Regions from separate parts of the Streptomyces sp. NPDC002698 genome, predicted to be linked through region 2. Evidence: riboswitches for the same ligand, from Rfam matches in the RefSeq annotation. Region 2 holds a riboswitch; each other region holds the start of a gene.

Region 1 (9,740 bases), on a different contig from region 2:
GTGCGGGCCACCGGGTCGCCGCCGTACGCGTCCTCGCGCCGGTTGGTGCCCGCCCAGTGGAACTGGTCGAGCAGGTAGCCGTGGGCTCCGTGCAGTTCGACACCGTCGAAGCCGATGCGCTCGGCGTCCGCGGCGGCCTTGGCGAACGCCTCGATGACGTCGTCGAGGTCCTGCTGGGTCATGCTCTTGCCGGTGACCTCGGCGCCCTCCTTGTAGAGGCCGGAGGGGCCGACGGGCGGGGCGTCCGCGATGGGCGGCTCGCCCGCCTTGCGGACCATGCCGATGTGCCAGAGCTGCGGGACGATCGTGCCGCCCGCCGCGTGCACGGCGTCGGCGACCTTCGCCCATCCGGCGAGCTGGTCCTCGCCGTGGAAGCGCGGCACCGCGTCGCTCTGTCCGGCCGAGTCGTGGCCGACGTAGGTGCCCTCGGTGACGATCAGGCCGACGCCCGCGGCGGCGCGGCGGGAGTAGTAGCCGACGACGTCCTCCCCCGGTACACCGCCCGGCGAGAACATCCGGGTCATCGGGGCCATGGCGATCCGGTTCGGGACGGTCAGGCCGTTGATCGAGACGGGACGGGACAGGATCTCGGCTGCGCGGGTCGCGGCGTCAGTGGTCACGTGGGGGCTCCTCGAAGAGGTGGTCGGTATGACGTCGAGCGGTCTGCGAAGCAGGAGATTCCGTGCGGTATGTGCACATGCATCAACTGCTCGTCAGCGTCAACCTCCACACCGGGCGGGGCATTCCGCCGCACCCGCGCCCACCCCTGTGATCCGGGCCACGTCGGGGGCGGGGGCCGGCCCCGGAAGCCGTCCGGGGCGGGCCGGGAAACGCCCGAGGGCGGCACCCCCCTTGCGGGAGGGTGCCGCCCTCGGAACGTCAGGACGGTTGATCGACCGGGGTCGATCAGAAGTCCATGTCACCGCCCGGCATGCCGCCCGGAGCGGCCGCGGAGGCCTTCTCCGGCTTGTCGGCGATGACGGCCTCGGTGGTCAGGAACAGCGCGGCGATGGAGGCGGCGTTCTGCAGGGCAGAGCGCGTCACCTTCGCCGGGTCGATGATGCCTTCGGCGATCATGTCGACGTACTCACCGGTCGCGGCGTTCAGGCCGTGGCCGACGGGCAGGTTGCGCACCTTCTCGACGATGACGCCACCCTCGAGACCACCGTTGACGGCGATCTGCTTGAGCGGGGCCTCCAGGGCCAGACGCACGGCGTTGGCGCCGGTCGCCTCGTCACCCGTGAGCTCGAGCTTCTCGAAGACCGAGGAAGCCTGGAGCAGGGCCACGCCACCACCGGCGACGATGCCCTCCTCGACGGCCGCCTTCGCGTTGCGAACGGCGTCCTCGATGCGGTGCTTGCGCTCCTTGAGCTCGACCTCGGTGGCGGCACCGGCCTTGATGACGGCCACGCCGCCGGCCAGCTTCGCCAGACGCTCCTGGAGCTTCTCGCGGTCGTAGTCCGAGTCCGAGTTCTCGATCTCGGCACGGATCTGGTTCACACGGCCGGCGACCTGGTCGGCGGAGCCGGACCCGTCGACGATCGTGGTCTCGTCCTTGGTGATGACGACCTTGCGGGCGCGGCCCAGCAGGTCCAGACCCGCGTTCTCCAGCTTGAGGCCGACCTCCTCGGAGATGACCTCGCCGCCCGTGAGGATGGCGATGTCGCCGAGCATGGCCTTGCGGCGGTCACCGAAGCCCGGAGCCTTGACGGCGACGGACTTGAAGGTGCCACGGATCTTGTTGACGACCAGGGTCGACAGGGCCTCGCCCTCGACGTCCTCGGCGATGATCAGCAGGGGCTTGCCGCCCTGCATGACCTTCTCCAGGAGCGGGAGCAGGTCCTTCACGTTCGCGATCTTGGAGTTCGCGATCAGGATGTACGGGTCGTCGAGGACGGCCTCCATACGCTCCATGTCGGTGGCGAAGTACGCCGAGATGTAGCCCTTGTCGAAGCGCATACCCTCGGTGAGCTCCAGCTCCAGACCGAAGGTCTGGGACTCCTCGACGGTGATGACGCCTTCCTTGCCGACCTTGTCCATCGCCTCGGCGATGAGCTCGCCGATCTGGGTGTCGGCGGCGGAGATGGAGGCCGTCGAAGCGATCTGCTCCTTGGTCTCGACATCCTTCGCCTGCTCCAGCAGGGCACCGGAGACGGCCTCGACGGCCTTCTCGATACCGCGCTTGAGGGCCATCGGGTTGGCGCCGGCGGCGACGTTGCGCAGACCCTCGCGCACGAGCGCCTGGGCCAGCACGGTCGCCGTGGTCGTACCGTCGCCGGCGACGTCGTCCGTCTTCTTGGCGACTTCCTTGACCAGCTCGGCGCCGATCTTCTCGTACGGGTCCTCGAGCTCGATCTCCTTGGCGATGGAAACACCATCGTTGGTGATCGTGGGGGCGCCCCACTTCTTCTCGAGGACGACGTTACGGCCCTTGGGGCCGAGGGTGACCTTGACGGCGTCAGCGAGCTGGTTCATCCCGCGCTCGAGACCGCGCCGTGCCTCCTCGTTGAACGCGATGATCTTGGCCATGTGAAGTGGTCCTCCCGGACGGGGTGGATTGCTCCGGATCGTGCCCGCGCCCGCGACGGACGGCCTGCGAGCCTTGTGGTTCCTTGCCCCACAGGCCCGCGGGCCTCGCTGACCCGATCCAAGTTCTGTCACTCTCACTGGGAGAGTGCTAACGCCAATGATTAGCACTCGACCACTGCGAGTGCAAGCGCCTCTCACGAAAACGGGGCCGATGGACGACCTCCGCACGCGCCCCGGAGGGCGGCCCCCGCGCGGCCCCCACGCGAGGGCGCTCGCGGGCGCGCGGGCGCGCGCAGGACGAGCGGAGGGCGGCCGAAGGCGGCCGGGGACGCACGAGGGGCCCGCATCCCCGATGGGATGCGGGCCCCTCGTACGTGAGTTGCGTCGGTGGTCGTTCGCGCCCGATCAGACGGCGAGTTTGACCATGTCCGCCTGCGGACCCTTCTGGCCCTGCGAGATTTCGAACTCCACTCGCTGACCCTCTTCAAGGGTGCGGTAGCCGTCCATCTGAATCGCGCTGTAGTGCACGAAGACGTCCGCACCACCGTCGACCGCGATGAAGCCGTACCCCTTCTCCGCGTTGAACCACTTGACGGTGCCCTGAGCCATGCCTAACTCCCCTATTACTGGCCCTTGCACAGATCCACACTTCGCGGATCCGGGTCAGACCTCACCCCCCAACGGTTGGGGGTGTGCGCCGGAACGCGTCGACCGCGGCTGAATGTATCTGTCCAACTGCCCTCTGCAACAGGTCAATCGGACGAGAATTCTGGGCATGGCCGATCAATGATATGCGGAGAATGTGCAAGGATTCGGGGCAAGTCGGGCCCCGCAAATGCCATAAAATGCCCAAAAAGGCGAGCGAGTTTGGCTACTTCTTGTCGGCCCGCGAACGCCCACTCATATGCGTCCGGCATGAAACCAACATCCAAAGCGAAGCGACTTCCCCAACTCTAGCGCGTTCAACCCAATAGAATTGCCCCCTCCGTTTGTCTCACGGAGGGGGCAATTCTGTGAACGCGCTGTGTTCGGCATTACCGAGGGTAACGATCAGCCTCCGGCGACGGCCGGAATGATCGAAACGCCGACACCGTCCGGAGTCGCCGTCTCCAGGCCCTGCTCGAAGCGGACGTCGTCGTCGTTGACGTACACGTTGACGAAGCGGCGCAGCTTGCCCTGGTCGTCCAGGACGCGCGCGGCGATGCCCGTGTGGTTCTTCTCCAGGTCACTGATGACCTCGGCGAGGGTCGTGCCCTCGGCCGTCACCTCGGCGGCGCCACCGGTGTAGGTGCGCAGGATGGTGGGGATGCGGACGTTGACGCTCATGATGCGAGGCCAGCCTCTCGGAAGGAGTCGAGGTTCGGGCGGATGGTCGCGGTCAGCCCGGTGTCCGAGGCCACCGCGTCCAGGGTCTTGAGGCCGTCGCCGGTGTTCAGCACGACCGTGGTGAGGGTCGGGTCGAGGAGACCGTTCTCGATCAGCTTGCGGGTGACGCCGACGGTCACGCCGCCTGCCGTCTCCGCGAAGATGCCCTCGGTGCGCGCGAGCAGCTTGATCGCGTCGACGATCTGCTCGTCGTTCACGTCCTCCACCGCGCCGCCGGTGCGCCGCGCGATGTCCAGCACGTACGGCCCGTCCGCCGGGTTGCCGATGGCGAGCGACTTGGCGATGGTGTCCGGCTTCTGCGGCCGTACGACGTCGTGGCCGGCCTTGTAGGCGACGGAGACCGGGGAGCAGCCCTCGGCCTGGGCGCCGAAGATCTTGTAGGGCCTGTCCTCGACGAGCCCGAGCTTGATCAGCTCTTGGAGTCCCTTGTCGATCTTCGTGAGCTGGGAGCCGGAGGCGATCGGCACCACGAGCTGGTCGGGGAGCCTCCAGCCGAGCTGCTCGCAGATCTCGTACGCCAGGGTCTTGGAGCCCTCGGCGTAGTAGGGCCGCAGGTTGACGTTGACGAAGCCCCAGCCCTCGCCGGCCGGGTCGCCGATCAGCTCGGAGCAGAAGCGGTTCACGTCGTCGTAGTTGCCCTGGATGCCGACGAGCTCGCCGCCGTAGACCGCGGCCATGACGACCTTGCCCTGCTCCAGGTCGTGCGGGATGAACACGCAGGAACGGAAGCCGGCGCGGGCCGCCGCGGCGCCCACGGCGCCGGCGAGGTTGCCCGTGGAGGAGCAGGAGAGGGTGGTGAAGCCGAAGACGCGGGCCGCTTCGATGGCCTGGGCGACGACGCGGTCCTTGAAGGAGTGCGTCGGGTTGCCCGAGTCGTCCTTGACGAAGAGCTTTCCGGCGTCGACACCGAGCTCACGGGCCAGGTTGTCGGCCTGCACGAGCTTGGTCCAGCCGGGGTTGATGTTGGGCTTGTCCGCCACGTCCGCGGGGACGGGCAGCAGCGGCGCGTAGCGCCAGATGTTCGCGGGTCCCGCTTCGATGCGCTTGCGGAGTTCTTCGGTCTCGTAGGCCGAGAAGTCGTAGGCGATCTCCAGCGGGCCGAAACACTCCTCGCAGGCGAAGACCGGGCCGAGCGGGACGCGGTGCCCGCATTCGCGGCAGGAGAGCGCCGCGGCCGGGCCGAGGTCCACCGCTTCGGCGGAGTTCGTGGTACTTGCAACTGTCTGCGCAGCCATGGAGGCGAGGCCCTTTCCTCATCTTCCTCACGACGCACTTCGCCGTGAGACGGATTTGGCACCTTCCCGAGCCGGGAGCCTCGCGACACGATCGGCATCGATCGGTACGAGACCGGCTGGAGGGTTGCCGGGGCTTCATCGGGCCGTATCCCTCTGCCCCTCTGGATGAGCGGTATTTGATTGTTGAACCGTTGAACGCGATACGTACCGACGATCCAGGACATGCGATGGTCATCCGCGTTGTTCAAGACTGTAACCGAAGGCCAGGACAGTTGAGATAGTCGTCCGAACCGCGAGACGACGGCAATCGATCTGCCGCTGGCCGCAGCGGGCACGCCGATGAGAGCGTGTGATCAGACAGTGAGGAGCCGCAGACCGTGCTGAAAGACGTCGAAAGCTGGCTGAGCACACGCTCCTGGTCCGTGACCGACCGCCCGCTCCACAAGATCATGGCCGCGAAGCGCATCACGGGATCGACGGTCAGTGTCGTGCTGCCCGCGCTCAACGAGGAGGAGACGGTCGGCGAGATCGTCGCGATCATCCGCCACGACCTGATGCAGCAGGTGCCCCTCGTCGACGAGATCGTCGTCGTCGACTCCGGCTCGACGGACCGCACCTCCGCGGTCGCCGCCGCCGCGGGCGCGAGGGTCGTGCACCGCGACGACATCCTCCCGCGGATCCCGGCCGTGCCCGGCAAGGGCGAGGTGCTGTGGCGGTCGCTCCTCGTCACGAGCGGGGACATCGTCTGTTTCATCGACGCGGACCTCAAGGAGTTCTCGTCCGACTTCGTCTCCGGGATCGTGGGCCCGCTGCTCACCGATCCCGGCGTCGACCTGGTCAAGGCCATGTACGACCGCCCGCTGGGCGGCGCCTCGGGACAGGGCGGCCGGGTCACCGAGCTGATGGCCCGCCCCCTGCTGAACATGCACTGGCCGCAGCTCGCGGGCTTCGTCCAGCCGCTCGGCGGCGAGTACGCGGCCCGCCGCTCGCTGCTCGAACAGCTCCCCTTCCCCGTCGGCTACGGCATCGAACTCGGCATGCTGGTCGACGCCCTGCACCTGGTCGGCCTGGACGCCCTCGCCCAGGTCGACGTCGGGGTGCGCAAGCACCGCCACCAGGACGGCCAGGCGCTCGGCCGCATGGCCGCCGCGATCTACCGCACCGCCCAGCTCCGGCTGGCCCGCGGTCACCTGATCCGCCCCGCCCTCACCCAGTTCGAGCGCGACCGCGACGGTTTCCGGCCGCGCACCTACTCCGTGGACACGGAGGAAAGGCCGCCGATGAGCGAAATCTCCGAGTACCAGACGCGCAGAGCCGCGTAGTCCGGCGCCGACGGCCGCCGATCGCATACGGCCGAAGGGCGCGTTTGAGCGTTTCGAGACGGGGCTAGGTTTCGAGGCATGGCTTCAACGCACGGTGCCCACAGGATTCTGGTCGCCTCCAACCGCGGCCCGGTCACCTACGAGGTACGGGAGGACGACTCGCTGCACGCCAGACGCGGCGGCGGCGGCCTCGTCTCGGGACTCTCGGCGATCGGGCCGGACGCGGGCGCCCTCTGGGTCTGCTCCGCGCTCGGCGACGGCGACCGGGAGGCCGTCCGGCGGGGGGTCCACGAGGACGGCGTACGGATGCTGGCCATCGACGCCGAGGTGCACGCCGACGCGTACAACGGCATCGCCAACTCCGTGCTGTGGTTCGTCCACCACCTGCTCTACCAGACCCCGCTGGAGCCGGTCTTCGACGCGGAGTTCCGGCGCCAGTGGGAGTCGTACCGGACCTACAACCGGGCCTTCGCCGAGGCGCTGGCCGAGGAGGCGGCCGAGGGCGCGGCCGTGCTGGTCCAGGACTACCACCTGTGCCTGGTGCCCGGAATGCTCCGCGAACTGCGCCCCGACCTGCGCATCGGCCACTTCTCCCACACCCCGTGGGCACCCGAGGACTACTTCCGGATGCTCCCCGACGACATCCGCGACGAGCTGATGGAGGGCATGCTCGGCGCCGACCGGGTGGCCTTCCTGACCTGGCGGTGGGCGACGGCGTTCCTGCGCTGTGCGGAAACGACCGACCCCTGGCACTGGGCCGGGTCCTGGTCCTCGGGAACGCCCCGGGCGGTCAGGCACCTGGACGACCCCGGGGCGGGCGGGCGCGAGACCCGCATCGGGGTGCACGGCCTCGGCGCGGACGCCGAGTTCCTGCGCGAGCGCTCGCACCGGGCGGACGTCGAGGAGCGGATGGCCGCGCTGCGCGAGGAGATCGGCTCCGGCCGCAGGACGATCGTGCGCGTCGACCGGACCGAGCTGTCCAAGAACATCGTGCGGGGACTGCTGGCGTACCGGCAGCTGCTCGACGACCACCCCGAGTGGCGCGAGCGGGTCGTCCACGTGGCGTTCGCCTACCCCTCGCGGCAGGACCTCGCGGTCTACCGGGACTACACGGCCGAGGTGCAGCGCGTCGCCGACGAGATCAACTCCCAGTACGGGACGCCCGGTTGGACCCCGGTGGTGCTGCACGTGAAGGACGACTTCGCGCGCTCGCTCGCCGCCTACCGGCTGGCCGACGTCGCCCTCGTCAACCCCATCAGGGACGGCATGAACCTCGTCGCCAAGGAGATCCCGGTCGTCTCCGACGAGGGCTGCGCGCTGGTCCTGTCCCGGGAGGCCGGGGCTTACGAGGAACTGGGCGAGGACGCGATCTCCGTGAACCCGTACGACATCACCGGGACGGCGCGGGCGCTGCACGAGGCGCTCGGCATGCAGCCGGGCGAACGGGCCGAACGCACCAAGCGCCTCACCGCCGCGGCCACCGCCCTCCCCCCGGCCCAGTGGTTCCTGGACCAACTGCGCGAGCTGGAGGCCTGAGCAGAAAATTCAGCCCCCGGCCGGATCCCGGCTGCGGCTGCAATTTTCAGCCCCGGCCGGGGAAATCTCAGCCCCTCCGGCGTTTGAGGAGCGGGGTCCGGGGCGGAGCCCCGGGTACGGGAAGGGCAGGGGCGGAGGGGGCGAAACACGCTTGCGGCCGACCCGCCCCGCAGGGGACGAGCCGGCCGGATCAGGCGAGTGCGGCCGCGAGGGCCGCGAGGAGGCCGACGACTCCGGCGGGCCCGTCGACCACCAGGTCGGCTCGGTCGGCGAGTTCGGCGACCTCGGAGCTGCCGCTGCACACCAGAAGGCCGGGGATCCCGTCGGAGCGGAGCTTGTCGACGGCGGCGAAGGCGGGCAGGTCGCCCAGGTCGTCCCCCGCGTACAGCACGGCCTCGGCCCCGATCTCCCGGACGTACTCCATGAGAGCGACGCCCTTGTCCATCCCGGGCGGACGCAGCTCCAGGACCATGCGCCCCGGCTCGACGATCAGCCCGTGCCGGGCGGCCAGTTCGCCCAGCGGCTCCCGGAGCGCCTCGAAGGCGGCCTGAGGATCGGCGGCACGCCGCGTGTGCACCGCGACGGCACGGCCCTTCTCCTCGATCCAGGTGCCCTGCCAGGCGCCGATGCCGTCGAGGAACCCCGGCAGTTCGGCGCGGACGGCGGCCACGCCGGGATGCGGGGCGGGGGCGGTGACGGTGCCGCTCACCGCGTCCCAGCGCTCGGCGCCGTAGTGGCCGAGGACGACCAGGTGCTCCAGTCCGGCCACGCCCGCGAAGCCGCCGTGGCGCACGGCCACACCGGCGGGGCGGCCGGTGACCACGGCGACGGAGGCGACCTTGGGGGCGAGTGCGGCGAGTGCGGGGACCGCGTCGGGGTGCGCGCGGGCCCGGTCGGGGTCGGGGACGATGGGGGCGAGGGTTCCGTCGAAGTCGAGTGCGACGACGGTGCGGGTGGGGCGCGTGAGGATCGCTTCCAGAGCGTCGCGTCCGGCGGGGGTCACCGGGGCCGGCAAGGAGTCCTTGGATTCGGGGTGGCTGCCCATGGGGCGACCCTATCCGGGCGGGGGCGGCCGCACCGTTCCTATGGATGAGCGGGAGTGGGTCCTGCCGCCCGGACTCGTACTGGATCAGGCCTTGCGCCCCGGCTACCCCGGCCGGACCGGATGCCCCCGTCTCACCGCTCGTCCCGGCGGGCCTCCCGGACCCGGCGCAGTCTGTTGACCGTGACGGGGTCGTGCGCGAGGGCGCGCGGGTCGTTCAGCAGCGCGTTCAAGAGCTGGTAGTAGCGGACCGGGGCCAGGCCCAGTCGCTCGCGTATGGCGCGCTCCTTGGCGCCGGGACCGGGGAAGCCGCGGCGTTCCAGGGCGAGAATGCTCCGTTCGCGCGCGGGCAGCTCTTCCATGGACAGCACGGTAGTCCCCGGCACCGACAAGCGCCGGGGCCGGGGCCGCGGTACCGCCGCGCCCGGGGTGCCGGTCCCGGAACGCGGAATACGACGTCCCCTATCCCGTGAGTGGACTAGACCTTTCAAGGGGTAAAGGGCGACACTGTCCCCCGTGAGACACGTCATCGCCCTCGATGTGGGCGGCACCGGGATGAAGGCCGCCCTCGTCGGGGTGGACACCGAGCCCTCCCCGGACCGCCCCGACGCGCCGCGCCCGGGGGCCCCCGGGCACCCCGCGCTGCTGCACCAGGCCCGCCGGGCGACCGGCCGCGAACGCGGACCCGAC
Region 2 (9,740 bases):
GTGCTCTTGCCGGAGCCGGACTCACCGACCACCGCGGTCACCTGTCCCGGCCATACGTCGAGGTCCACGCCCCGGACGGCCGCCACGCCGTCACCGCCGCGGGTGCGGTACGAGACGGACAGGCCGCGGATCTCCAGCAGTGGTGTGGTCATGTCCTCGCCGTTCTCGGCTTCGTCGGTCATCGCTGCCGGGACCATTCGCCGTCCAGAGCCCGCGCGACGCGGTTGGTGGCCAGTACGGTCGCGGCGATCGCCAGTCCGGGCAGCGCGGTCAGCCACCAGGCGTTGGCCAGGTAGTTGCGGCCCTCGGAGATCAACGTGCCCCACTCCGGGGCCGGCGGGGGAGCGCCGTACCCGAGGAAGCTCAGCGCCGACACGGCCAGGATGGAGGCGCCGAAGTCGAGCGTGGCCAGGACGATCACCGGGCCCGCAGCGTTGGGCAGCACATGCCGGCCCAGCACCGAGTACCAGCGGGCCCCGCAGGAGCGCGACGCCTCGACGAACACCGCCTGACGCACCCGGAGCACCTCGGCGCGGGCGACGCGGGCGAAGGAGGCGACGCTGGCGATGCCGACCGCGACGGCCACCTTCACCGTCCCGTATCCCAGCGCGGTCACCAGGGCCAGTGACAGGAACAGCGCGGGGATGGCGAGCAGGACGTCGACGAAGCGCATCAGCACGTCGTCCACCCAGCGGCCGACGAACCCGGCGACCACGCCGAGCAGGCCACCCACCACGAACGCCACGAGCACCGCGATCAGCGTGGCCTTCAGGGACAGCTGCGCGCCGTGCACCACCCGGGAGAACACATCGCGCCCCAGCTCGTCCGTGCCGAACCAGTGCGCGCCGCTCGGGCCGCGGAAGTTCTGCGCCGGTACCCCCTTCAGCGGGTCGCGAGAGGTGAACAGCCGCGGCCGGAACGAGGCCAGCACCACCAGCACGAGGACGGCGGCGGACAGCAGCAGACCGGGCCGGCGCAGCACGAACCGCAGCACCCGCCGTACGCGGACGCGGCTTCCCGGTGCGGGATCCGGCGGTGCGCCCACCGGCCGGACGAGACCGGGCGCGGCCTCGGCGGGGTCGTCGACAAGACTCTGGCTCATGCGATGCGTGCCCTTCTGTCCGAGGCCACCACGATCCGGGGGTCGAGCAGCGGATAGACCAGGTCGACGACGAGGTTCGTCGTCACGAAGATCAGTGCGCCGAACGCCACCACCCCCTGGACCACCGGGATGTCCTGGGCCGTGACGGCCGCCGCGGTCACGCGGCCCAGGCCGTCACGGGAGAACACCGTCTCGACGACGACCGAACCGGCGATCAGCTGCCCCACCAGCAGGCCGGCGACCGTCAGCGCCGGCAGGGACGCGTTGCGCAGCGCGTGCCGCAGATGGACCCGCCATCGGCCCGCGCCCTTCGCGCGGGCGGTCTCCACATACGGCTGGTCGAGCGCGGTGAGCAGACTCTTGGCCAGCACCTGCGCGATCAGGGCGCCGGTCGGGACCGCGAGGGTCAGTGCCGGCAGCACCAGCCCCTTCGGCCCGTCGTTGCCGAACGCGGGGAACCAGCGCAGCCGGAAGGAGAACGCCTCGACGAGCAGGAGTCCCACCCAGAACGTCGGGACGGACACTCCCAGCGGCGGCAGCGACAGCAGCAGCTGCCGCAGCCAGCGCCGTGTGGTGTACGTCGCCGCCACCGCCAGCCCGCCGCCGAGGACCACCGCGAACAGCAGTGCCGAAGCCGTCAGTTGGAGGGTCTGGGGCAGCGCGTCGGCCAGTGTCGAGGCGACCGGGCGGCCGGTGGCGACCGAGTCGCCGAAGTCCCCGCGCACCGCCCGGCCGAGGTACTCGGCGTACTGCGTGAGCACCGGCTTGTCGAAGCCGTACTCGTGCCGCAGGGCGGCGATCTGCCGGGGATCGACCTGCCCCGAGTCCATCCCGGCACCGGCCATCGCGGTGACCGGGTCGCCCGGCAGGTAGTACAGCACCAGGAACGACACGGTGTACGCCGCCCACAGCACCCCGACCGCCTGCGCGAGCCGTTTGAGCACGTAACCGCGCACGGGTCAGCCGATCCACGTGTCGTGCAGCTGGATCCGGCTGGAGGCGTCGAAGGCGAGGCTGTGCACCTTCGTGGACAGGCCCAGCTGGGTCTGCAGTTCCACCACCGGCACGTTGTAGGCGTCGCGCACGATCGACCGCTGTGCCTGGGCCACGAGCTTGCTGCGCCCCGCCGGGTCGGTGGTCGCGGCCTGCGCGGACAGGGTGCTGTCCAGGCCGCTCGCCGGAACGCGGTAGAAGTTGGCCAGCTTCGTGGAGAAGGAGCTGCGCAGGATGTCGGGGTCGGCGCGGGTGATGTTCCCCCAGGTCGCGTCGAATTCGCCCGACTGCTGTGTCGGTGTCAGCTGGGTGAGCTGGAGCTGCTTGAGGGTCACCTGGACCCCGACGGCCTTCAGTTGCTGCTGTATCAGCTCCAACGCGGGCTGATTCGTGGCCGCGTTGGGAACCCAGTCGATGGTCAGGCTCAGCTTCCTGCCGTCCTTGGTGCGCGTGCCGTCGCCGCCCGCCTTCCAGCCGGCCGCGTCCAGCAGGGACTTCGCCTTGGCCGCGTCGAAGGCCAGGTCCGGGGCGAGGCTGGTGTAGTCGGGCGTGGTGTGCGCGAGGACGCTGGTCGCCGCCCGGGTGCCGGTGGGGAAGACGGTGTCGGCGATCTGCTCGCGGTCGATGGCGGACAGGATCGCCCGGCGGACCCTGGCGTCTTTCAGGAGGGGCCGCGCGTTGTTGAAGCCGAGTCCGAAGACGATGCCGGGGTTGGCCCGCCTCTGGAGGGTGACCTGGCCGCCCTTGAGCGCCGCCTCGTCGGCCCGGCCCACACTGCCGATCGCGTCCACCTGGCCGGAGCGGAGACTGCCGGCGCGCACGCCCGCTTCCGGCACGACCTTGAACACGAGCTCGTCCAGGTACGCCTCGCCCTTCTTGTCCCACCGTGAGGAACCCCAGGCGTAGCCGTGGCGCTTGGCCAGGGTGATCGACTGGTTCTGCACGTACCGCTTCAGCACGAAGGGTCCGGATCCGATGACCCCGTCACTGCACTTCTGCTGCGGTGACCTCTTCGCGCTCGCCGACGACTCGATCCCCAGGGAATGCGTGGAAGTCGCCTGCAGGAACTGGGCGTTGGGCTGTTGGAAGGTGACCTTGACGGTGAGCGGGTCGACCACCGTGGTGCTCTTGACGCCGCTCAGGTAGCCCTCGGCCAGGGTCCCCAGGACACCGAGACGCGGCACCGCGTCGAAGTTGTCCTTGACCACCTGGGCGGTCAGCGGGGATCCGTCGCTGAAGGTGACACCCGAGCGCAGGTGGAAGGTGAAGGAGGTCGCGTCGGCACTGATGTCCCAGCTCTTCGCCAGCCACGGCACGATCTTGCCGGTCCTGGGGTCCTGGTCCGTCAGGGAGTCCACGACCTGGCGCACCGAGTAGATCGTGTCGTTGCTGCCGACCTGCTGGGGATCCACACAGCCGGCGTCCGACCCCACGGCGAAGGTCAGGGTCCCGCCGGAACGCGGCTTGCCGCCACCGGCGCCGGAGCCGCCGGTGCCCGGCCCGCAGGCGGTCAGCAGCACACTGGTGGTGAGAAGGGCGGTGAGCGCCGCCCATCGGGGAGATCTGAAGTCCGGAAGTGCTCTCACGGAGGGTTCTCCTCATGGTGTCGCCAGGCACGTGACACCGCGCGGGGCACGGCCACGCACAGGCGTGCCGGCCCGGCCGGCGCGGTGCCGTGACGGGGGTGATGCCCTGCGGACAGGGGCCAGTCGGAAGGTGGATCCGAAGGATCAGGAGGAGCGGGAGGAAGCGGGACCCGGGCGGGGACACATACCCCGATCGCCGGTCACGGACGGGGACCCTCGGCGGGCAGGCCCGTCAGCGCTCCGCTGCGGAAAGGGCCGTCAGGCCTGACAGAAGCAGCTGGTCGAGCGCTTCAGATCGATGTGGCGCCGGCGCGCCAGCCGGGAGAACACCATGGCGACGGAGAAGGAGGCACGAGGGCCACCACCGTGTCGCATAACGGTCCTCCCCCCATCTCCGGCCCCGGTCATGGGGCCACGCGCTTGCGCGGATCGTCGCTGATCCCGCCGGGCTTTCACCTGGAGCACCCCACCGCGCGGGAGGGTTGCCGGTCAGCAAGCCAGGGCTTGACGCTGACACTCGATGCCGTTCGTGATCGTACGGAGCGGTTCTGACGTACGTCAATGGCGGCACCGGACTCCGCCGGAGAGCACCGGCCGGCCGCCCGTCATGTCGGCGACCCGGGGCCGGCCGCGGACATGTCGGGCGACACGGGGTAGGCCGCGGTCGTGCCGGGGGCACGGGCCGGCCGCCGTCACGGTGGGGGAGATCCGGCGTTCGGGAACGGACACCTTCGCGCAGGTCCGCCGGTCAGGTGCGGGATCGCGGGGGCGCGGCCGCCACGCCGGCCACGCCAACCGACGTGCCCGGACGCCTGGTTCACCGGCACGAGTGCTCCGTTGACGCCTTCCGCCCCGTGTGCTTTCATCCCGCCATGCCGATGTCGGAGCCACTGACCCGCCGCCGCGCCGTGGACCTCGTCCGCGTCGCCGCCGCGCTGTGTCGGACGACCGGCTGATCACGCGCTTCCGCGAACTTCCGCTCCGGACAAGCCGGTAGAGCGCATACCGGTCGACCTCGCGCACGCCCGCGCCGACTTGTGCCGAGCCCTCTCGTTCCTCTCGCCCCGTCATGACGAGGACCCGCCATGCCTTCGCCCACCCCCGTCGGTCGCCGCTACGAAACCGAGTACGACCGCCGCAGGCTGCGCCAGTGGCTCGCGGGTGAGGCCAGAGCCGAGGGGGTCACCCGCCGCCGGCTGCTCACCCTGCTCACCGCTGCCGCCGCCGGAACCGCACTCGGCACCCCGCAGCCCGCCCGCGCCGCCGACAGGCCGATCGTCAAGCCGCTGCCCGCCGAGTGGTTCATCGAGCGCGGCACCAACGCCGAGACCCGGTGGGAGGCGCTGCGCGGAACCGGCCACCACACCCCCAACGAACTGTTCTTCGTGCGCAACCACACCGCCACACCCGTCCTGAACGCCGACGACTGGCGGCTGCGGCTGTGGGGGAGCGGGTTGCGCGGCAACCACGGCGAGGACCGTCCGGTGGAGTTCGGGTACGACGATCTGCGCGCACTGCCGGCCGTCACCCGGACCGCGTTCGTCGAATGCGCCGGGAACGGCCGCTCCTACTACACGACGCAACAGGGGGAGACGGTCACCGGTACCGCGTGGACCCTGGGAGCGATCGGCGTCGCCCGCTGGCGCGGGGTGCGGCTCGGCGACGTGCTGCGCAGGGCGGGGCTGTCCCCGCGCGCCGTGGACGTGCAGCCGCGCGGTCTGGACGCCGAGTACGTCAGCGGCGGCGAGAGCCTGGGGCGGGTACGACGTCCGCTGCCGCTGGCCAAAGCCCTGGACGACGTACTGCTCGCGTACGAGATGAACGGCGAACCGCTTCCGTACGACCACGGTCATCCGGTGCGGGTGCTGGTGCCCTCCTGGGTGGGGATCGCGTCGATCAAGTGGGTCGGCGACATCGAAGTGTCCGCACAGCCGCTCTACTCGCCCTGGAACACCACCTTCTACCGGCTGTTCGGCCCCGCCCACCCCGAGGGCGGGAGCGCTCCGCTGACCCGGCAGGCCACCAAGAGCGCCTTCGAACTGGCGAGCGGGGCCACGTTCACGGCCGGAAACAGGCACGTCCTGCACGGACGGTCATGGTCGGGGGCCGGAGGCGTCACCAAGGTCGACGTCAGTACGGACGGCGGTGCCAACTGGCGGCCCGCCCGGCTGCACGACCGGCCCCGGACCGGCACCTGGACCCGGTGGTCGCTCGGCTGGCGCCCCGACACACCCGGCGCCACCCACCTGCTGGCGCGCGCCACGGACACAGCCGGCCGGACCCAGCCGGACACCGCCGTACCGAACACACAGGGATACCTGTTCGGCGCGGTGGTGCGGCATCCGGTGAGTGTGGTGTGACGGACGGCGGCCCTGGCCGGGACGGCGGAACGGATGCCAACAGGCCTCGGACGAAGGGCCGTTCGGCCCCACGGCGCCGGCCCTTCGGCATCGGGTGCCGCGCGTCGCGGGGGACGACGGTGAGACGGGTCAGGCAATGATCCGACCGTTCCCGAAGGGGTTCCGCCATGGCCGTTCACGAGCACCCGCACCAGGGCTCCGGTCTCCGCCCGTCCTCCCCGCGCGGGAACCGCGCGGCCGCGTCCGACTCCGGGCCCGGCGCGGCGGAGGAAGCCGCCCCCGCGGACACCCTCCCCTCCCGCGAGGCCCCGCTGGTCGTCGGCGTGGACGGATCGGAGCCGAGTCTGCGGGCCGCGGACTGGGCGGCCGACGAGGCCGCGCTGCGCGGTGTCCCCCTGCGTGTGGTCTACGCCTCCCTCTGGGAGCGCTACGAGGGCACGGCGCTCGCCGCGGAGCACAAACCCTTCGAAGAGGTCCGTGCCGAGGACATCGTGGCGGTCGGCGCCGAGGACATCGTGGCGGTCGGCCTCCGCCGGGTCCTGAAGCGTCACCCGGACCTCGACGTATCGGCCGAGATCCTGGCCGAGGAGCCCGAGTACGCCTTGGCGCGGGAAGGGCGCGACGCCTCCGCGCTGGTCCTCGGCACCCGTGGCCGCAGCGATTTCGTCGAGACGCTGCTCGGCTCCGTCAGTCTGGCGGTGGCCGCGTACGCCGACTGCCCGGTCGTCGTGCTGCGCGGCTGCCACGACAACCAGGTCGGCGCCGCGCCCGCGCGCCGCGTGGTCGTGGGTGTCGGTGGCACGGGCAAGGGGTCGGCGGCGCTGCGGTTCGCCGTGGAGGAGGCGAGGCTGCGCCGGGCACCCCTGGACGCCGTACGGGCCTGGCGTTGCCCCGCGCACGAGAGCGTGGACCACCCGCTGCTCGCCGGTGAGCCCGCGCGGCTGCACGAGGAGCAGGCCGTCAAGGCGCTCGGCGAGGCGCTGGAGGACGTGCCGGCCGACGTGGATCTGCGTCGCCGCACCGTCGAGGGACCGGCCCGCCATGTCCTCCTGGACGCGTCCCGCGACGCCGGTCTGCTGGTGGTCGGTGCCCGGCGCGACAAGGGCCGTTTCGGGCTCCAGCTCGGCCGTGTCGCCCACGGAGTCCTGCACCACGCCGCCCGCCTCGCTCCGCTCACCGACCGGGACGTCCACGAGCTGATCACCTCGCCGCGGTGCGCCCCGCTGCTGCTGGGCGCGAACGGAAACGCCCCCGTCGACCTCGAAGGACTGGAGCAACTGCTCCAGCGGCTGTCCCGGATGGCCGCGGACCTGCCGCAGCTCGCCGAGGCCGACCTCAATCCCGTGCTGGCGGCGCCGGGCGGCATCACCGTGCTCGACGCACGGGTGCGCCCGCTGCCACGCCGCTCTCAGGACCCTTACCTGCGCAGACTGCGCTGAGGATCAGGAGGACCGGCTGCGCCGACTGTGAAAGGCCGACCGTGAACCGCGCAACGCGGACAGTGAAAGGAGGCGGACCGTCATGGCCGAGACCGTGCTGGTCGCCTATGGAACGACGAACGGATCGACGGCGGAGATCGCCGAAACGGTCGCGGAAACCCTGCGCGAGGGCGGTTTGACCGCCCGGGCCCTTCCGGCCCGGTCGGTCACCAGCGTGGCGCCCTACGACGCCGTCGTGGTCGGCGGCGGACTTTACGCGGGACGCTGGCACAAGGACGCGCGGGGGTTCGTCCGCCGGCACCGCGCGGAGCTCGCGCACCGTCCGGTGTGGCTCTTCAGCAGCGGACCGCTCGACAACTCCGCCGCCGACCGGGACATCCCGCCGGTGCGGGGCGTCCGGCGGACCATGAACAAGCTGGATGTCCAGGGCCACGTCACCTTCGGCGGGTGCCTGAAGGAAGGAGCCAAGGGGCGTATCGCCAAGATGATCATCAGCTCCGGGAAAGGCGGAGACTTCCGGGACTTCGGTGTCATCGAGGAGTGGGCGAAGGGCATCGCGGTCTCGCTCGCCCGCCTGCAGCGGCTCTCCGGTCAGCTGTAGTGGCTCCTTCGGCCGGCCGGTCCTGCGCCCCCGGCGCGGTTCCACCAGAACCCGTTCCCGGCCCCACGCGTCGAAACGGCGCCGGCCGAGCCGTCGGCGGGCGACCGCGCCGGCACCGAACGCCAGGCCGCCGAGGACGGCCGGAGCCCGCGCCCGGCCCGGAGGCGGTCGGCGGGACGTCGTGCAGGACCACGGGGCGGACCGACTGCCGTTCGGCGCGTTGCCGCGCGAACACGTCGTCAGCGGCCGGTAGGTGTCGTGGCGTGGCCGCTCGGGACCGGGGCCGGGGCCGAGGCCGGGCGGCGGGTATCGAGGGCCGGACGGCCCAAGCGGAACACCGCGCAACGGAACAAGCTGGACTCGAGAGGTCATCTCGTACCGGACAGGGAAGGGTGAGGGCGATCATGAAGGGCTACGTCTTCCACGGTCCCGGGCAGTCCGCCTGGGAGGATGTCCCGGACCCGGCGGTCAAGGAACCCACCGACGCCATCGTGCGGGTCGGCGCCGTCACCATCTGCGGCACGGACCTGCACATCCTCAAGGGCGATGTCCCCGAAGTGCGTCCCGGAACGGTCCTCGGACACGAGGCGGTCGGCGAGATCATGGAGGTCGGCGGCGATGTGCGGACCGTACGCCCCGGCGACCGGGTGCTGGTCTCCTGCATCAGCTCCTGCGGCCGCTGCCGCTTCTGCCGGGAGGGCGTGTACGGCCAGTGCCGGGGCGGCGGAGGCTGGATCCTCGGCCATCTGATCGACGGCACCCAGGCCGAGTACGTCCGCGTCCCCTTCGCCGACCTGTCGGTGCACGCTCTGCCCGGAACCGTGGAGAGCAGGGACGCCGTCCTGCTCGCGGACATCTTCCCGACCTCCTACGAGGTCGGTGTCCTCAACGGGCGGGTACGTCCGGGCGACACGGTCGCGGTCGTCGGGGCGGGGCCCATCGGACTCGCGGCGATCGCCACGGCCCGGCTGTTCTCGCCCGAGCGGATCGTCGCCGTCGACCTGGCCGCATCCCGGCTGGAGGCGGCCCGTCGGCTGGGCGCCGACGCGGTGGCCGACGCGGGGGAGGACCCGGAGCAGCTGCTCGCCGATCTCACCGACGGTCTCGGCGCGGACGTGGTCATCGAGGCGGTCGGGGTGTCGGAGAGCTTCGAACTGTGCACACGCATGGTGCGGCCCGGCGGCCACGTGGCCAACATCGGCGTCCACGGCAAACCCGCGACGCTGCACCTGGAAGACCTGTGGATCAAGAACGTGACCATCACCACCGGCCTGGTGGACACCCACTCCACCCCCACCCTGCTGCGCATGGCCGCCGCCGGCCGGCTGCCCACCGCGGAGCTGGTCACCCACACCTTCCCGCTGGACGACATGGAGACGGCGTACGACGTCTTCTCCCGCGCCGCCGACACCGGCGCCCTCAAGGTGGTGCTCGGCGCACCGTCGCACGAGGACCTCGCCGTTCCCGCGGCCTGAGCCACGCACAGGGGCCCGGTCGGTGCATGACGCCGACCGGGCCCCTGTCCTCAGGGACTCACGCGGTCCTGGTTTCCTCCACCGTGCTTCACCTGCTGTCGCTCGTCCGCGTCGAGGAGAGTGCGGCCCGTCCGGCCTCCAGGCGTGCGACGGGGACGCGGAACGGCGAACAGGACACGTAGTC
Region 3 (9,740 bases), on a different contig from region 2:
TGCGGTGAAGCGATTCCGCTTCCTTGCGGGCCGCTTCCAGTTCCGCGCGCAGCCGTTCGGTCTCGGCACGCGTCTGCCCGCGGGCCTCCTCGAGTTCCGCGCGCAGCCGGTCCAGTTCGGCGCGGCTCTCCTCGCCGGCGCGCTCGGCGTCCGCCCGCAGGGCCTCCTCGCCCGCGGCGGTCACCAGCTTCACCCAGCCCGCGGGACGCACGACATAGGCCGCGGCCGCCACGTCCAGCGGATCCGCGGCCGGGGGCGGCGCGCCCGAGTCGAGAGCGCCGACGAGCTCCGGCTGGGCCTCTCTGAGCTTCTCGGCGATGCGCTGTCTGAACAGCGGGTCCGTCTCCAGCGCCGAGGCCATCGCGTTGCCGGCGAACTTGGCGCGGCGATTCGGGGCGAACCGGGCGTACTGCCGCAATTGCGTGGGCAGTTCGGACACCGTCAGCCCGCCGAAGCCGTCCGAGACGATCTGTACGACGCGTCGGCGCACGCCGTCGGGCAGCGGACGGTCGAGCACCTCGGCGGTGCCGTCGTCCGGCTCCCCACCCGTGGTCTCCACCATCCGTTCACCCCAATATCCGTGCGGGGCCCGCTCCCTCAGGAGCCGGCGCCCGGCCTGTCCACCAGTTCGACCTGATCCACCGCGTTGCACCAACGGCACCGCACCGACTCGATGGTCTCACTGACCACCTCGCGCTCCTCGACCCTGGGCTCACCGGCCAGGTCCAGGTGCACATACTCGACGACCTTCGACGAGCGGGTCACGTCGAAACGTGTGAGGTTGCCGCAGAGGGCGCAGCGCCAGCGGGTCTTGGCGTCGGGCAGGGGAACTGTCATAGGGCAGCCGCTTTCCTTCTCGTGTCCGTCCGGCGCCGGTTTCCCGGTGCTATGGCTCGTAACCCTACGGCCTGGCGGGTACTCGACGCTCGGCTGTCCACGGCGGCGAGGCGGTCTGTGCGCATCGGTGCGGTTACGTCATGCTCTGCACCATGATCGGCAATTGGAGTGCGACGGTCGTCAGGGCGCTGCGGGGCCGGTCGACGCCGGTGACGTACGCACTGATCGTCCTGTGCTGTCTGATCTTCGTGATCGGTCCCGCCTCGGGTCTGGATCCCGCGTACGGCACCGGGGACGAGCTGCTGGTCGCGCAGCGGGCCTATTTCCGCCGCTGGGGCGTGGTGCCGGCGGCCCTGTTCGGCGGGGCCCCCGGCGAGGCGCTCACCCCCGCGACCGCCCTGTTCATCCACGGAAGCTGGCTCCATCTCCTGGGCAACATGCTCTTCTTCTACGTCTTCGGGCTCATGACCGAGGAGCGCATGGGCCATCTGGAGTTCGCCCTCTTCTACCTGGGCTGCGGCTATCTGGCCCTGCTCGGCTACGCCGCCGCCAACGCGACCTCGCAGCAGTCCCTGGTCGGGGCCTCCGGGGCGATCTCCGCGGTGCTCGGCGCGTTCCTGTACCTGTTCCCCAGGGCCCGGGTGACCAGTCTCTTCCCGTTCCTGTTCTTCCTGCCGCTGCGGTTCCCCGCCTGGGTGGTGCTGCCGTTCTGGTTCACGCTCCAGTGGCTGGCGGCCGGCCGCAGCTCCCCGGGCCCCGGAGTCGCCTATCTGGCCCACCTCGTGGGCTTCTCCCTGGGTTTCGTCTACGCGTGGGCGCGGTTCCGGCCCCGAAGGCCGCTCGCGCCCGTTCGGGGGGGTGCTGCCGGGGCCCCGGTGGAGCGGCCGGGCCAGGTGGACCGCGAGTAGGGTGAGATCCCCAGCAGCGGCCCCCTAGGGAGAGAACCAGCCGTGATCACCGCGATCGTCCTCATCAAGACCAGCGTGGACCGGATCCCCGAGATCGCCGAGTCGATCGCGTCCCTGGAGAGCGTCAGCGAGGTCTTCTCCGTCACGGGTACCTACGACCTGATCGCCATGGTCCGGGTCCAGGCCCACGACGACCTGGCGGACGTCATCCCCGGCAAGATCAGCAAGATCCCGGGCGTCGAGGCGACGGACACGCACGTGGCGTTCCGTACGTACTCCCAGCACGACCTGGAGGCGGCGTTCGCGATCGGTCTCGACTCCTGACCGACGCGGCACCGCCTCCGGGCGAAGCCGCCGTGGGCGTCAGACCGCCGGGACGCAGCGGCCGTCCTCGGTGCGGTACCGCCAGCGCGCGCCGTCCCTGACGAGCTCGCGCACCGCGCGGACGAAGCGCTCGACGTGCTCGTCGGGGGTACCGGCGCCGAAGCTGACGCGGATGGCGTTGAGGGATTTCTCCCCGGGCGCCGCCTCGGGGGCTCCGCACTCCCCCTGGGTCTCCGGGGCGCTGCCGAGCAGCGTGCGGACGAGCGGGTGGGCGCAGAAGAGGCCGTCGCGCACCCCGATGCCGTACTCGGCGGAGAGCGCGGCCGCGAAGTGCGAGCTGTTCCAGCCCTCGACGACGAAGGAGATGACGCCGACCCGCGGGGCGTCGTCGCCGAAGAGGGAGAGGACCCGGACCTCGGGGACCTCGGCGAGGCCCTCGCGGACGGTGCGGATCAGGTGCCGCTCGCGGGCGAGCAGGTTGTCGAAGCCCTCGTCGGTGAGCGCCTTGCAGGCCGAGGCGATCGCGTAGGCGCCGATGACGTTCGGCGAGCCGGCCTCGTGCCGGGCGGCGCTGTCGTGCCACTCCACGTCCACGCCGCCGTCCGCGCGCCGGGTGACCTTGCGGCTGGCCCCGCCGCCCGCGAGGTAGGGGTCGGCCTCGCGCAGCCAGTCGGAGCGGCCCGCGAGGACACCGGAGCCGAAGGGCGCGTACAGCTTGTGCCCGGAGAAGGCGACCCAGTCGACGTCGAGGTCCTGGACCGACACCGGGTGGTGCGGGGCGAGCTGCGCGGCGTCGAGGACGATGCGGGCGCCGTGGGCGTGCGCGGCGGCGGCCAGCTCCCGCACCGGCCACAGCTCCCCGGTGACGTTCGAGGCGCCGGTGACGCAGACCAGGGCCGGGCCGTAGGGGTCGCGGGCGGCGAGGGCGTGCTCCAGGGTGTCGACGGCCTCGGCGGGGGTGCGCGGGGCGTTCAGGTAGGTCACCCGGGCGTCGCGCCAGGGCAGCAGCGAGGCGTGGTGCTCGGTCTCGAAGACGAAGACCTGGCAGTCGGCCGGGAGGGCCGCTGCGAGCAGGTTGAGCGAGTCGGTGGTGGAGCGGGTGAAGACCACCTGGTCGCCGGCGCGGCAGTCGAGGAACTCCTCGACGGTCCTGCGGGCGTTCTCGAAGAGGTCGGTGGAGAGCTGCGAGAGGTAGCCGGCGCCCCGGTGGACGCTGCCGTAGTAGGGCGCGTACGCGGCCACGTCGTCCCACACCCGCTGGAGGGCGGGTGCGCTGGCGGCGTAGTCGAGGGCCGCGTAGGTCACCTCGCCGCCGGTGACGAGCGGGACGGTGACATCCCGGCCGAGAACGGGCAGGGGGGCACAAACGGTCTGGTCGGCGGCAACGGTGGAGACAGACATGGCGAGCTCCTGTGAGAGGCAGGCGGGATCACCGCGCGAGCTGGCCGCCGGGAGGCAGGGCTGGGCTCGGCGCGGGAAAAGGTGAAAAGGGTGTGCGGAGGCGGGGCTCTACGCCCTAGCGCATTCGCTTGCTCACAGAAGGCTCCCTCGAACGACCAGGACCCCTGGTTGCATCCGCCCGACGGGCGGGAGGGGTCCGCGCTTGCCGTAGGCCTCGCTGCCTACGACCTGGTCTTCACCCGGGGCACCCCGCCACGGACGGAGGGTTGCCGGACAGCCGGCCGGGGCCTGATGGCTGTCACTCATGACCTGGTACAGCATCTTGCCAGAGGATCTTCCACGCGCAAGGCGCAGTCCGGATTCTGGACTGCGCCTTACTCCGTGTCACCGGTGGATCAGGCGTTGCTGGCGGCCACCCAGCGCTCCAGGGTGCGCTTCGCGGCACCGGAGTCGACCGACTCGGCGGCTTTCGCCATTCCGGCGCGGAGCTGGTCCGCGAGCGGCGCGCCGGTCGGCGACAGGGCCACCAGGGCCGCCGCCGAGTTCAGCAGGACCGCGTCCCGTACGGGCCCCTGCTCGCCGTCCAGGACGCGCCGGGCGACCTCCGCGTTGTACGAGGCGTCGGCGCCGCGCAGGGCCTCCACCGGGACGATGTCGAGCCCGACGTCGCGGGGGTCGAAGCGCTCCTCGGTGACCTTGCCGTCGCGGACCACCCAGACGTGGGAGCCCGCGGTGGTGGTCAGCTCGTCGAGGCCGTCGTCGCCGCGGAAGACGAGCGAGGAGTTGCCGCGCTCGGCGAACACGCCCGCCACGATCGGCGCCATCCGGGGATCGGCGACGCCGACCGCCTGGGCCTTCACGCGGGCCGGGTTGGTCAGCGGTCCGAGCACGTTGAAGGTGGTACGGATGCCCAACTGCCCGCGGGCCGCCGCCACATGACGCAGCGCCGGGTGGAACTTGACCGCGAAGCAGAAGGTGATCCCGGCCTCCTCGGCCACCGCGGCGACCCGGCTCACCGGCAGTTGGAGATTGACGCCGAGCTTCTCCAGGACGTCCGACGCCCCGGACGCGGAGGACGCCGCCCGGTTGCCGTGCTTGACGACCTTGGCGCCGGTGCCGGCCACCACGATCGAGGACATCGTGGAGATGTTGACGGTCTTCGCGCCGTCGCCGCCCGTTCCGACGATGTCGACGGTGTGTCCGGGCACCTCGATCACATTGGCGTGCTCGTACATCGCCCGGACGAGTCCGGTGATCTCCTGGACGGTCTCGCCCTTGGCCCGCAGGGCCACCACGAACCCGGCGATCTGCGCGTCGGTCGCCTCGCCGCGCATGATGCGGTCCATCGCCCAGGCCGTGTCGTCCGCGCTCTGGTCGCGGCCTTCGAGCAGGCCGTTCAGTACCGCGGGCCAGGAACGGCCCGCCGCGGTGTCGCCTCCAGCGGGGTTCACAGCGCTCATGGTCGCTCCTGGGTTCGTGGGTCACGCGGTCGCGGGTGACACGGGTCGTGGGTGACGCGGGGTGGATCCCCCCGCACCACCGGGTGAGTCCACCCTATCCAGCCCGGAGGACGGCAAAGAGCCCCGTCCATGTCATGGACGGGGCTCCAGCCGTGGCGAACAGCCGGGGATCAGTGGTGGCCGTGGCCGCTCGTGATCTCCTTGTACTCCTCGACGGTGGGCTTGGGGATCTGGCCTTCCTCCCCGTAGAAGCCCTCGCTCATCTTGGCGCGCAGCTTCTGCGTGCCCGAGACCTTGCGCTCGACACCGTTCTCGTCGACCGTCGGGCCGATCTCGACCGGCTTGTACTGCTCGTGCGCGGTGAGCGTGTGCAGCGCGTCCTGGCTGAGCGGCTCGTGGACCTCGATGAACTCACCGTGCGGCAGGCGCTTGATGATGCCCGACTCGCGGCCGTGCAGCACCTTGTCCCGGTCCCGGCGCTGGAGGCCGAGGCAGATCCGCTTGGTGGCGATGAAGGTGAGCACCGGAACGACGAAGAACGCGATACGCACGAACCAGGTGATCGAGTTGATCGACAGGTGGAAGTGCGTGGCCCAGATGTCGTTGCCGCCGCCGACGAGCAGGACGAAGTACCAGCTGATCCAGGCGGCGCCGAACCCGGTCCGGGTCGGGACGTTGCGCGGGCGGTCCAGGATGTGGTGCTCGCGCTTGTCGCCGGTGACCCAGGACTCGATGAACGGGTAGACCGCGATCGCGACCAGGACCAGCGGGAAGATCACCAGCGGGATGAACACGCCCAGGACGAGCGTGTGGCCCCAGAGGTTGATCTCCCAGCCCGGCATGACACGGATCAGGCCCTCGGAGAAGCCCATGTACCAGTCGGGCTGGGCGCCCGTGGACACCATGTCCGGACGGTACGGACCCATCGCCCAGATCGGGTTGATCGAGGCGATCGCCGCGATGACCGCGATGACACCGAAGACCAGGAAGAAGAAGCCTCCGGCCTTGGCCATGTAGACCGGCAGCAGCGGCATGCCGACGACGTTGTTGTTCGTCTTGCCGGGGCCCGCGAACTGCGTGTGCTTGTGGTAGAAGACCAGGATCAGGTGGCCCACCACGAGGCCGAGCATGATGCCCGGCAGCAGCAGCACGTGCACCGAGTAGAAGCGGGCCACGAAGTCGCCGCCCGGGAACTCGCCGCCGAACAGGAAGAACGACAGGTACGTGCCCACGATCGGCACGGACAGGACCGCGCCCTCCATGAAGCGGACACCGGTGCCGGAGAGCAGGTCGTCCGGGAGCGAGTAACCGGTGAAGCCGGTGAACATGCCGAGGACGAACAGCAGGAATCCGAAGACCCAGTTGACCTCACGGGGCTTGCGGAACGCACCCGTGAAGAACACGCGCATCATGTGCACGAACATGCCGGCGAGGAAGATCAGCGCGGCCCAGTGGTGGATCTGGCGGATCAGCAGACCACCGCGCACATCGAAGGAGATGTGCATGGTCGAGTTGAACGCCTCGGACATCAGCTGGCCCTGCAGCGGGACGTAGCTGCCGTGGTACTCCACCTCGTTCATCGACGGGTGGAAGAACAGGGTCAGGTACACACCCGTGAGGATGATGATGATGAAGCTGTAGAGGCAGATCTCACCCAGCATGAACGACCAGTGGTCGGGGAAGATCTTGCGCATGTTGGCCTTGGCCAGGGAGTAGATCCCGAGGCGGCCGTCGGCCCAGTCGGCGACCCGCTCACCGGCGGGTGCCTTCTCGCGCGAGGAGCGCGAGTCGGAGGTGGTGGTAGTGCTCATCCGCGCTCCCAGAATGCAGGACCGACGGGCTCCTGGAAGTCGCTGAGCGCCTCGAGGTAGCCCTCAGCGTTCACGCCGATCTGCAGCTGCGGCAGGGCGTGACCCGCCGGGCCGAAGATGACCCGGGCACCGTCGGAGAGGTCGAAGGTGGACTGGTGGCACGGGCACAGCGCGTGGTGCGTCTGCTGCTCGTACAGGGAGATCGGGCAGCCGACGTGGGTGCAGATCTTCGAGTACGCCACGATGCCCTGGTAGGACCACTCGAGTTCCTGCTTGTCCTTGATGTCCTCCGGCTGGAGCCGGATGATCATCAGGGCCGCCTTGGCGATCTCCTTCTGGAAGTCCTCGTCGTGCTCCTCCAGGCCCTCGGGCTTGGCGAAGGTGAGCGAACCGACGGCCAGGTCCGAAGGACGCAGCGGCTCGTTCGTGTTCATGTTGACGAGGAGCTTGCCCTTGGACCACAGCGTGTGGCGCAGCTTCGTGCCGGGCAGCGGGCCGAGGTCGCGCAGCAGCATGACGCCGGAGAGCGGGAACAGGGCCAGCGCGCCGAACATCGTGTTGCGGATCAGCTTGCGACGGCCGAGCGCGGACTCCTTGGCGCCGTCCTTGAAGTCGGCCAGGACCTTGGCCTTGACCTCGGGCGCCGCCTCGATCGGGTGACGCTCGTCGGCGATCTCCACGTCGGACATCAGGGTGCGGGCCCAGTGGACCGCGCCCGCGCCGATCGCGAACAGCGCCACGCCGAGCGTCATGCCCAGCGCGAAGTTCAGCGCGCTGATGTGCCCGAGCGGGAAGATGTAGACCGACTTGTCGTTCGGGATCGCCACGTAGGAGGCGATGAAGCCGACGGTAGCCACCATCGACAGCACGAACAGCATCGCGACCAGACGCTCGGACCGCTTGGCGGCCCGCTCGTCGATGTCCTGGATGCGGTGCTCGTGGGGCGGCAGCCCCGGGTCCGCGAACGGGTTCTGCTCGTCCGCGACGGCTACCGGACCGTGACCGTGACCGGCGTGGTCGTCGGAGGCCCGCTCAGCGGGCACGTTCTCTTCTGGAATGTCTTGGCTACTCATGACTTCTTGGCCTTTGCGGTCCGAGCGGCGACCCAGACGGCGACGGCGACCAGGGTTCCGAGACCGAAGACCCAGCCGAACAGGCCCTCGCTGACAGGCCCGAGGCCGCCCAGCTCAAGACCGCCCGGGCTCTCGGTGTCGTCACCGTTGACCGCGTCGAGGTACGCGATGATGTCCTGCTTGTTCTTCTCCGTCAGCGTGGTGTCGGGGAAGGACGGCATGTTCTGCGGGCCCGTCTGCATGGCCTCGTAGATGTGCTTCGGGTCGACACCCTCCAGGGTCGGCGCGAACTTGCCGTGCGTCAGCGCGCCGCCCTTGCCGGTGAAGTTGTGGCACTGGGCGCAGTTGGTACGGAAGAGTTCACCGCCCTTGGCGATGTCCGCGCCCTCGGGGCTGACCTGGTTCTTGGTCGGGATCGCGGGGCCGGCGCCGAGCGAGGCGATGTAGGCCGCGAGCTGGTCGATCTCGGCCTGCGTGTAGATGACCTTCTTGCGCGGGATCTGAGCGCCCGGCTGCTGGGCCGGCATACGGCCGGTGCCGACCTGGAAGTCGACCGCCGCGGCGCCCACACCCACCAGGCTGGGACCGTCGGAGCTGCCCTGACCGCCGGTTCCGTGGCAGCTTGCGCAGCCCACGGAGTACAGCTTCTGGCCCTCGGTGATACCGAGGGACTGGGCGGTTTCGTCGGCCTGCGCCTTGCCCGCGGGTGCGAACGCGGCGTACAGCCCCCCGGTGGCCGCCAGCGCGAGGAGTAGGACGACGACCGCCGCCAGCGGATGGCGTCGTCGTGCGGAGAGCTTTTTCACGGATTACCCCGGTGTCAGGATCTTCTGCGTCGGTGCTTCTGGATGTTTCGGGCGGTGGGCCCGATTACTTGATCAGGTAGATCGTGGCGAAAAGGCCGATCCAGACGACATCGACGAAGTGCCAGTAGTAGGACACGACGATGGCGGCGGTCGCCTGCTCGTGAGTGAACCTCCGAGCCGCGTAGGTGCGACCGAGGACCAGCAGGAAGGCGATGAGTCCGCCCGTCACATGCAGTCCGTGGAAGCCGGTGGTCAGGTAGAACACCGAGCCGTACGGGTCGGAGGAGAGCGAGAGCCCGTCCTTCGTGACCAGTTCGGTGTACTCGAAGACCTGACCGCCGATGAAGATCGCACCCATGATGAAGGTGACGATGAACCACATCCGGAGCTTCTTCACGTCCCCGCGCTCGGCGGCGAAGACGCCGAGCTGGCAGGTCAGGGAGGAGAGCACCAGGATCGTGGTGTTCGTCGCCGAGAACGGAAGGTTCAGGCTGGACGCCATTTCCTTCCAGTGATCCGGCCCGGTCACCGATCGCAGGGTGAAGTACATCGCGAAGAGGGCCGCGAAGAACATCAGCTCGGAACTCAGCCAGATGATGGTTCCGACGCTGGTGAGGTTCGGCCGATTGACCGACGGGTGCGCGTGCCCGGTTTCTACTGTCGTTGCTGTCGCCACGACCGACATTATGTCGGTCGCTTATCCCGCCCTCACGCCGGGGGGTGCCGTTCGGGGTGTTGACCGGGTGTGTCCAGCCCGGATGGACCATCGAAGCCGTGTCCGAACCGGTGCTGACGAGGCGTTCAAGGGAGTAGCATCCGCGCATCGGGCGGGGACGATCAGCCCGATCGCACGATGTCCGTACGACGCTGACGTCTCGGAGGAAGAATGCAGCCGACCGCCACGGTGCTGGTCTACAGCGACGACTCCAACACCCGCGCGCAGGTGCGGCTCGCCACCGGGCGCAGGCCCGCCCCGGACGTTCCCCTCGTCGAGTTCATCGAGTGCGCGACGCCGGCCGCCGTCATCAAGGAGCTCGACAAGGGCGGCATCGACGTCTGCGTGCTGGACGGTGAGGCGGTGCCGATGGGCGGCATGGGGGTGTGCCGGCAGATCAAGGAC

The links. Region 2 has a riboswitch for S-adenosylmethionine ahead of ACFYW9_RS14565 (ABC transporter substrate-binding protein). Riboswitches for the same ligand answer to the same signal wherever they lie in the genome.
Region 1: it holds a riboswitch for S-adenosylmethionine, as region 2 does, so the genes downstream of both, thrC (threonine synthase) here and ACFYW9_RS14565 (ABC transporter substrate-binding protein) in region 2, are expected to answer to the same signal.
Region 3: it holds a riboswitch for S-adenosylmethionine, as region 2 does, so the genes downstream of both, ACFYW9_RS17360 (aminotransferase class V-fold PLP-dependent enzyme) here and ACFYW9_RS14565 (ABC transporter substrate-binding protein) in region 2, are expected to answer to the same signal.

The regions. Positions count from the first base shown of each region.
Region 1 covers NZ_JBIAQM010000005.1:254,028-263,767, forward strand. Annotated here, with positions in the region: gene ACFYW9_RS10200 (NADH:flavin oxidoreductase) at 1-620, opposite strand, end outside; gene groL (chaperonin GroEL) at 907-2,529, opposite strand; gene ACFYW9_RS10210 (cold-shock protein) at 2,935-3,138, opposite strand; gene ACFYW9_RS10215 (MoaD/ThiS family protein) at 3,580-3,855, opposite strand; gene thrC (threonine synthase) at 3,852-5,150, opposite strand; SAM riboswitch class I at 5,166-5,322, opposite strand; gene ACFYW9_RS10225 (glucosyl-3-phosphoglycerate synthase) at 5,528-6,472, shown strand; gene ACFYW9_RS10230 (trehalose-6-phosphate synthase) at 6,551-8,008, shown strand; gene otsB (trehalose-phosphatase) at 8,199-9,053, opposite strand; gene ACFYW9_RS10240 (DUF3263 domain-containing protein) at 9,185-9,412, opposite strand; gene ACFYW9_RS10245 (ROK family protein) at 9,567-9,740, shown strand, end outside.
Region 2 covers NZ_JBIAQM010000008.1:126,226-135,965, forward strand. Annotated here, with positions in the region: gene ACFYW9_RS14550 (dipeptide ABC transporter ATP-binding protein) at 1-182, opposite strand, end outside; gene ACFYW9_RS14555 (ABC transporter permease) at 179-1,102, opposite strand; gene ACFYW9_RS14560 (ABC transporter permease) at 1,099-2,058, opposite strand; gene ACFYW9_RS14565 (ABC transporter substrate-binding protein) at 2,062-3,681, opposite strand; SAM riboswitch class IV at 4,093-4,206, opposite strand; gene ACFYW9_RS14570 (sulfite oxidase) at 4,767-6,041, shown strand; gene ACFYW9_RS14575 (universal stress protein) at 6,209-7,480, shown strand; gene ACFYW9_RS14580 (flavodoxin domain-containing protein) at 7,563-8,081, shown strand; gene ACFYW9_RS14585 (zinc-dependent alcohol dehydrogenase family protein) at 8,486-9,556, shown strand; gene ppdK (pyruvate, phosphate dikinase) at 9,645-9,740, opposite strand, start outside.
Region 3 covers NZ_JBIAQM010000010.1:231,290-241,029, reverse strand. Annotated here, with positions in the region: gene ACFYW9_RS17380 (NYN domain-containing protein) at 1-562, opposite strand, end outside; gene ACFYW9_RS17375 (hypothetical protein) at 598-837, opposite strand; gene ACFYW9_RS17370 (rhomboid family intramembrane serine protease) at 990-1,745, shown strand; gene ACFYW9_RS17365 (Lrp/AsnC family transcriptional regulator) at 1,788-2,069, shown strand; gene ACFYW9_RS17360 (aminotransferase class V-fold PLP-dependent enzyme) at 2,109-3,470, opposite strand; SAM riboswitch class IV at 3,664-3,780, opposite strand; gene trpD (anthranilate phosphoribosyltransferase) at 3,866-4,930, opposite strand; gene ACFYW9_RS17350 (cytochrome bc complex cytochrome b subunit) at 5,101-6,741, opposite strand; gene ACFYW9_RS17345 (Rieske 2Fe-2S domain-containing protein) at 6,738-7,814, opposite strand; gene ACFYW9_RS17340 (c-type cytochrome) at 7,811-8,620, opposite strand; gene ACFYW9_RS17335 (heme-copper oxidase subunit III) at 8,685-9,305, opposite strand; gene ACFYW9_RS17330 (hypothetical protein) at 9,507-9,740, shown strand, end outside.